One region of the Yokenella regensburgei genome, then DNA from elsewhere that is predicted to be linked to it. Evidence: predicted binding sites of a transcription regulator. Region 1 holds the regulator's gene; the other holds the start of a gene.

Region 1 (4,200 bases):
GGGGGCAGAGGCGGGCGCTAATTTTGATTACGGCGACAATGGTGCGCTGAGCTTCTCCTACATGTGGACCAACGAGTACAAGGCGCCATGGCACCTTGAGACCGACAATTTCTACCAGAACGATAAGAAAACCAAAGTCGACTACCTGCACTCCATCGGTGCTAAGTACGACTTTAAAAACAACCTGGTGCTGGAAGCCGCTTTCGGTCAGGCACAAGGTTTTGTCGATCAGTACTTTGCTAAAGCCAGCTACAAATTTGATGTTGCCGGTACCCCGCTTTCTACCAGCTACCAGTTCTACGGCGCGCGCGATAAAGTCGCTAACAACACTATCAACGACATCTATGACGGTACTGCCTGGCTGCAGGCGTTGACCTTCGGCTACAAAGTCGCTGACGTCGTTGACCTGCGTCTGGAAGGAACCTGGGTGAAGGCGGAAGGCCAGCAGGGCTACTTCCTGCAGCGCATGACTCCAACTTACGCTTCCTCTAACGGTCGTCTGGATATCTGGTGGGATAACCGCTCAGACTTCAACGCCAACGGTGAAAAAGCGGTGTTCTTCGGCGCCATGTATGACCTGAAGAACTGGGATATGCCGGGCTGGGCGGTAGGTGCGTCTTACGTCTATGCGTGGGATGCCAAGCCAGCGGACTGGTTTATCAACAGCGCCGGTCAGCGTGAAGATTACGCGTCTAACAAAATTAAAGAGTCGGCTTACAGCCTTGATGCGATGTACACCGTACAGGAAGGTCGTGCGAAAGGGACGCTGTTTAAACTGCACTTCACTCAGTACGACAACCACTCCGATATCCCAAGCTGGGGCGGCGGTTACGGCAACATCTTCCAGGATGAGCGCGACGTGAAGTTTATGGTCATCGCTCCGTTCACCATTTTCTGATGCAGGCAGGGGCGGGGAGACTCGCTCCTGACATAAGGACGACATGATGAAAAAACTCATTCTTATTGCTGTGATGGCCTCGGGTCTGGTTGCCTGTGCGCAACCGCCTGCACCTAAAGAAGACAGCAAGCTGAAAGAAGCTTATAGCGCCTGTATCAATACGGCGGAAGGTAATCCGGACAAAATTTCTGCCTGTCAAAGCGTGCTGGATGTGCTGAAAAAAGATAAGGCGCATGAGCAGTTTGCTAATCAGGAAACCGTGCGCACGCTGGACTATCAGCAGTGCATCCTGGCGACCCGTACCGGTAACGACCAGGCGGTTAAAGCGAAATGCGATCGCATCTGGCAGGAAATTCGCAGTAACAACAACTGATTCAGCCGTAGTTGCAACAAAAAAAGACCCGCATCGCGGGTCTTTTGCTTTTCAGTCGCTGAAATAAAAAAGCCAGCGGCGTCGCTGGCTTCAGGAGTGCTGAAGATTATTTCCCGTCGTGGGCATGATCATCTTCGCGGCAATCACCTTCCGCACAGTGACCGTACAGGTACAGGCTGTGATTGGTGAGGCGAATACCGTGTTTAGCGGCGATTTCACGTTGACGCGCTTCAATCGAATCATCACTGAATTCAATGACTTTCCCGCAGTCCAGGCAGATCAGGTGATCGTGATGGTGCTGCTGGGTCAGCTCGAATACGGATTTACCGCCTTCGAAATTATGGCGGGTAACAATGCCGGCGTCGTCAAACTGATTCAGAACGCGATAGACTGTTGCCAGTCCAATCTCTTCGCCCATGTCAATCAGACGTTTATATAAGTCTTCCGCACTGACATGGTGGTTGTCCGGGCCCTGCAGGACCTCCAGAATCTTTAACCGTGGAAGCGTGACTTTCAGGCCAGCCTTCTTTAATGCGGTATTATTGTCAGTCATGCGGAATCTGTCCTGTAGCTAAATATTCGGGTATAGAATTGTCATGGTTAAACACTAACTGCAAGTACCTGACATCGTATACTTTCAAAAACGAATGACTATCGGCAAAGCTGCCAATGTACCTCGTCAAATCAGAGGATATTGTACAGATAAGCGCTGAAAAGTTAAAAAAATGTAGCGATTAATTTGATTGCTTTTATCTATTAATGCGGCGCAACTTATCTGTTGCACCGCTTTCAAATCACGCGTTCTTGATAGCTTCGAGATTCAGCTCAGCGGCAACCTGGTTTACCCACTTCTCAACACGCTCAGCGGTCAGCTCAGGCTGACGGTCTTCATCGATAGCCAGACCCACGAAGTGATCGTCATCAGCCAGACCTTTGGATGCTTCAAAGTGGTAGCCCGCCGTTGGCCAGTGACCCACGATCGCCGCGCCGCGCGGTTCAATGATGTCGCGGATAGTTCCCAGCGCATCACAGAAGTATTCTGCGTAATCTTCCTGGTCGCCACAGCCAAACAGCGCCACCAGCTTACCGTTGAAGTCGACTTCTTCCAGCGTCGGGAAGAAATCATCCCAGTCACACTGTGCTTCACCGTAGTACCAGGTTGGAATGCCGAGCAGCAGGATATCGAAACCTTGCAGATCTTCTTTGCTGCTCTTGGCAATGTCATGCACTTCAGCGACGTCTTTGCCGAGCTGTTTTTGAATCATCTTTGCGATATTTTCGGTGTTACCAGTGTCGCTGCCGAAAAAGATGCCTACGATTGCCATGAGTAAAATAACCTCTTGAAACTTAATGATATGGTGGTGGCATATTGCCCACAGATAAGGCAATCATAGCAGAGAGGGGAAGTGCACGGAAACAGCAATAACGCTGGACTGCACTCTCTGCTACATGAAAGTGTGTTTTTTGTGAGACTTCAGACAATCTCCTGACGCAGCGCGGCAAGCTGGCTCAGCAGAATCTCTTCAATCAATTCACTGCGGCTCATATTGCGCACTTCTGCCAGTTCATTTAACGCGTCAACGGCGTCGGCGTTGAGTTTTAGCTCAACACGCTTCAGGCCGCGAACTTTATCGCGTTTGAGCTGATTGCGCTTGTTGATGCGTAATTGTTCATCACGCGAAAGCGGATTGGTTTTCGGTCTTCCCGGGCGACGCTCGTTTGCGAACAAATCTAATGTCGTACGGTCCGTTTGTTCTTTTGCCATGATTCAGAGTGACTTCGGGGAAACAAACAACCAGGCCATTGCCCGGATGGATAGCGCGCCATCATACATCAGCGAAACCCCCACGCCAACGACCGCGGGCATTCTGGCGCGCGGTCGCTGAGTTTTTAGTCAGTCAGGCCTCATCGAGGTAGCGGCGAATAGCTCGCAGCACGGCATCGGGCTTTTCTGCATGTACCCAATGACCGGCACCGGCGATAACGTGAGCACGCGCCTGTGGGAACTGCGCCAGTAGTTCACTTCGATATGCTTCAGTGACATACGGAGAATTGCCGCCAGGAATAAACAGGGCAGGCTTATCCCAGGCAGGCACCGTTTCCCAGCCAACAATATGCGGATACTGATCCCACAGTACAGGAACGTTGAAGCGCCATTCGCCATCGACGAATGACTTCAGCAGAAATTGAATGACGCCTTCTTCATTTAAATGCTCGCGCATCACGGCGGCAGCTTGTTGACGGCTGCTGGCACCCGCCTCGGTGACGGCGTTAATCGCGGCAAAAATTTCGTCGTGGCGACGAACGTGATAATCCACTGGGGCAATATCGATAGCCACCAGCTTTTCTACCCGCTCCGGGGCGAGTGCGGTGAGAGCCATTACCGCTTTGCCACCCATTGAATGGCCAATCACAATCGCTTTTTCTACCTGATGGTGATCGAGGGTATCCAGCAGGTCCTGCGCCATCGCCGGGTAGTTCATCTCCGCTGAACGAGGGGAGAGTCCGTGGTTACGCATGTCCACCTGAAGGACATCGTGCGTGCTGATAAGGTCACGCGCGAGAATGCCAAGGTTATCCAGGCTGCCGAATAAACCATGGACCAGCAGAATGGGAGAATTATTGTGCAGGTTTTGTGCAGTTTGCGCTCGGGTATTCAAAATCATAGTAAAGTTCTTTTTTTCGCTCTGTCGGGTTAGGGTATCATGGTGACCATTCTGCCGCCCGGCTGCAAGATTGGGGATTGTTCTTGATTTTGCCGCCATCCTGGTTTGACGCTATCCGCTGCTGGGTTTTAACCCTATAATCCCGGCAACTTATATTCAGAAAAGATATCGCACTGGATGAAGATGAAAACAATTGAAGTTGATGACGATCTCTATCGCTACATTGCCAGCCACACCCAGCACATTGGCGAGAGTGCGTCCGA
Region 2 (4,200 bases), on a different contig from region 1:
TCTGTCCGTATAACTATCCCCTGATTTTCGATCCACAAAGATGAAAAATAGCCATGATGAATGATTCGCTGTGCCGCATTATTGCGGGTGAACTTCAGGCCAGATCTGAACAGGTAGAAGCTGCCGTTCGTCTGCTTGATGAAGGGAACACCGTGCCGTTTATTGCACGTTATCGTAAGGAAGTCACCGGCGGTCTTGATGACACGCAGCTGCGTAATCTGGAGACTCGTCTCGGTTACCTGCGCGAGCTGGAAGACCGTCGCCAGTCCATTCTGAAGTCTATCGACGAGCAGGGCAAACTCACCCCTGAGCTGGCGGGTGCCATTAACGGTACCCTGAGCAAAACCGAGCTCGAAGATCTCTATTTACCGTACAAACCCAAGCGCCGCACCCGCGGACAGATTGCGATCGAAGCAGGGCTGGAGCCGCTGGCGGATCTGCTGTGGAACGAGCCGTCCCACGACCCGGAAAGCGAAGCCGCGAAATATATCGATGCCGACAAAGGCGTGGCCGACACCAAAGCCGCTCTGGATGGCGCACGCTACATTCTGATGGAGCGCTTCGCCGAAGACGCGACGCTGCTGGCGAAGGTCCGTGACTACCTGTGGAAAAACGCTCATCTGGTCGCCACCGTGGTTAGCGGCAAAGAGGAAGAAGGCGCCAAATTCCGCGACTACTTTGACCACCATGAACCGATTGCCACCACCCCTTCTCACCGCGCGCTGGCCATGTTCCGCGGCCGTAACGAAGGCGTGCTGCAGCTGGCGCTGAATGCCGATCCACAGTTCGATGAGCCGCCGAAAGAGAGCCACTGCGAGCAAATTATTATCGACCATCTCGGTCTGCGCCTGAACAATGCGCCGGCAGACAGCTGGCGTCGCGGCGTGGTGAGCTGGACGTGGCGTATCAAGGTGCTGATGCATCTGGAAACCGAACTGATGGGTACCGTACGTGAACGCGCAGAAGATGAAGCGATCAACGTCTTTGCCCGTAACCTGCACGACCTGCTGATGGCGGCCCCTGCCGGGCTGCGCGCTACCATGGGTCTTGACCCTGGCCTGCGTACCGGCGTGAAAGTGGCGGTCGTTGACGGTACCGGCAAACTGGTAGCCACCGATACTATCTATCCGCACACCGGGCAGGCAGCAAAAGCCGCCGTAGTGGTTGCCGCGCTCTGCGAGAAGCACAACGTTGAGCTGGTGGCAATTGGCAACGGTACCGCATCCCGCGAGACCGAGCGTTTCTACCTCGATGTCCAGAAACAGTTCCCGAAAGTAACGGCTCAGAAGGTGATCGTCAGCGAAGCCGGAGCTTCGGTGTATTCCGCGTCAGAACTGGCGGCACTGGAATTCCCGAACCTCGATGTTTCACTGCGTGGCGCGGTGTCTATCGCCCGCCGTCTGCAGGATCCGCTGGCGGAGCTTGTGAAAATCGACCCGAAATCTATCGGTGTCGGCCAGTACCAGCACGACGTCAGCCAGACACAGCTGGCACGCAAGCTCGACGCGGTAGTGGAAGACTGCGTGAACGCCGTCGGTGTGGATCTCAACACGGCTTCAGTGCCGCTGCTGACCCGCGTCGCAGGCCTCACCCGCATGATGGCGCAGAACATCGTCAACTGGCGCGATGAGAACGGTCAGTTCCAGAACCGTCAGCAACTGCTGAAGGTGAGCCGCCTGGGGCCAAAAGCCTTTGAGCAGTGCGCCGGGTTCCTGCGTATTAACCATGGCGATAACCCGCTTGATGCCTCAACCGTTCACCCGGAAGCCTATCCGGTGGTGGAACGCATTCTTGCAGCGACCCATCAGGCGCTGAAAGACCTGATGGGTAACGGCGCTGAACTGCGTAACGTGAAAGCTTCCGAATTTACCGACGAACGCTTCGGTCTGCCGACCGTTACCGACATCATCAAAGAGCTGGAGAAGCCGGGCCGCGATCCGCGTCCGGAATTCAAAACGGCGCAGTTCGCCGACGGCATCGAGACCATGAACGATCTGCTGCCAGGTATGGTGCTGGAAGGTGCGGTCACCAACGTGACTAACTTCGGGGCCTTTGTCGATATTGGTGTACATCAGGACGGCCTGGTTCACATCTCTTCGCTTGCCGACAAATTCGTTGAAGATCCACACACGGTGGTGAAAGCTGGCGATATCGTGAAGGTTAAAGTGCTGGAAGTCGACCTGCAGCGTAAGCGCATTGCGCTGACCATGCGTCTTGACGAGCAGCCGGGCGAAGGTAATTCACGTCGTGGCAACGGCGGCAGTCCACAGCGTGAGCAGGGTAACCGCCCGGCGGCGCGTGCCGCCAAACCGCGCGGACGTGAAACTCAGCCTGCCGGTAACAGCGCGATGATGGATGCGCTGGCCGCCGCAATGGGTAAAAAGAAATAAGTCTGTGAAATAAAAAGCCCTCTTCAGAATAAGAGGGCTTCTCTTCTAATATTAAGAAAACATTAATTTCCCACGCATTAACTTATCAAAACGATATTTTTTCACTCTATTAACATTGCCATTAATCGCTGAACAGAAATGTGAAGGGTGAAAAGTTTGCGCCATATCAAACCTGGCTCAAATTATCCCGCTTTTGAACATCCAGTCACATTTTAATGATTGAAGATAAAAACCATTCTCATTATCATCGTAATGTTGATTATTTAACCTCCCTTTGATACTTCGGGTCCTTCTGCGGCCAGAAGCGCAACTTTCAGTTAGCGAAGGATAAGTAGGCTCTATGCAATTCACTCCAGACAGCGCGTGGAAAATTACCGGGTTTTCCCGAGATATTAGTCCGGCTTATCGACAGAAATTACTTTCATTAGGAATGCTGCCAGGTTCCTCCTTTAATGTGGTGCGTGTTGCACCTTTAGGCGACCCCGTTCATATCGAAACACGTCGCGTTAACCTGGTATTACGTAAGAAAGATTTAGCTTTCCTTGAAGTGGAAGCAGCTTCCCGTTAATTCGGTTTGTCAGAACAACGAGTTCACGAATGAAAAAATTAACCATTGGCTTAATTGGTAACCCAAATTCGGGTAAGACCACGTTATTTAACCAGTTAACCGGTGCACGTCAGCGTGTGGGTAACTGGGCAGGGGTCACCGTCGAGCGTAAAGAAGGCGCCTTCAGCACCACCGACCATCAGGTGACGCTGGTTGACCTGCCAGGCACTTACTCGCTGACCACCATCTCCTCGCAAACCTCGCTCGATGAACAAATTGCCTGTCACTACATCCTGAGCGGGGATGCCGATCTGTTGATTAACGTGGTGGATGCTTCAAACCTGGAGCGTAACCTTTACCTGACGCTGCAATTGCTCGAGCTGGGCATCCCCTGCGTCGTGGCACTGAATATGCTGGATATCGCTGAAAAGCAGCAGATCCGCATTGACGTTGATGCCCTCTCCGCCCGCCTCGGCTGCCCGGTAGTTCCGCTGGTGTCTACCCGTGGTCGCGGTATTGAAGCCCTGAAACTGGCTATCGATCGCCATCAGGGTAATCAGGCTATTGATCTGGTGCATTACGCCGAACCGCTGAAACAGGAAGCGCAGGTATTAGCTGATGCCATGGACCACGGCATGCCGGAACAACAGCGCCGCTGGTTGGGTCTGCAGATGCTGGAAGGCGATATCTACAGCCAGGCCTACGCGGGCCCCGCTGCGGATAAACTGCCTGCGGCAATCGCCCGTCTGCAGGACACCATGGACGATCCGGCACTGCACATTGCCGACGCCCGCTATCAGACCATTGCCGCCGTCTGCGACAGCGTCAGCAACACCCTGACCGCCGAGCCAAGCCGCTTCACAACTGCGGTTGATAAAATCATCCTCAACCGTTTCCTCGGGTTGCCGATTTTCCTGTTTGTGATGTATCTGATGTTCCTGCTGGCTATCAACATCGGGGGCGCACTGCAGCCGATTTTCGATGCCGGATCCGTCGCCATTTTCGTGCACGGCATTCAGTGGCTGGGCGCCACGCTTCACTTCCCGGACTGGTTGACCATTTTCCTTGCTCAGGGCCTCGGCGGTGGTATCAACACCGTGCTGCCGCTGGTACCGCAAATCGGCATGATGTACCTGTTCCTCTCCTTCCTTGAGGATTCCGGCTACATGGCGCGCGCGGCATTCGTCATGGACCGTCTGATGCAGTCGCTGGGTCTGCCGGGTAAATCCTTTGTACCGCTGATTGTCGGCTTCGGCTGTAACG

The links. The regulator Fur, encoded in region 1, represses iron uptake genes when iron is present. The targets are predictions, from matches to a motif close to ATAATAATGAGAACNACTATCAA.
Region 2: a site for Fur is predicted at 2,616-2,638, ahead of feoA (ferrous iron transporter A). Genes of this name have one in related genera too.

The regions. Positions count from the first base shown of each region.
Region 1 covers NZ_RBIZ01000003.1:2,159,818-2,164,017, reverse strand. The annotation lists gene chiP (chitoporin ChiP) at 1-898, shown strand, start outside; gene C7387_RS10585 (ChiQ/YbfN family lipoprotein) at 945-1,271, shown strand; gene fur (ferric iron uptake transcriptional regulator) at 1,378-1,824, opposite strand; gene fldA (flavodoxin FldA) at 2,066-2,596, opposite strand; gene ybfE (LexA regulated protein) at 2,746-3,036, opposite strand; gene ybfF (esterase) at 3,170-3,937, opposite strand; gene seqA (replication initiation negative regulator SeqA) at 4,121-4,200, shown strand, end outside.
Region 2 covers NZ_RBIZ01000006.1:51,300-55,499, forward strand. The annotation lists gene C7387_RS18345 (Tex family protein) at 54-2,390, shown strand; gene feoA (ferrous iron transporter A) at 2,731-2,958, shown strand; gene feoB (Fe(2+) transporter permease subunit FeoB) at 2,988-4,200, shown strand, end outside.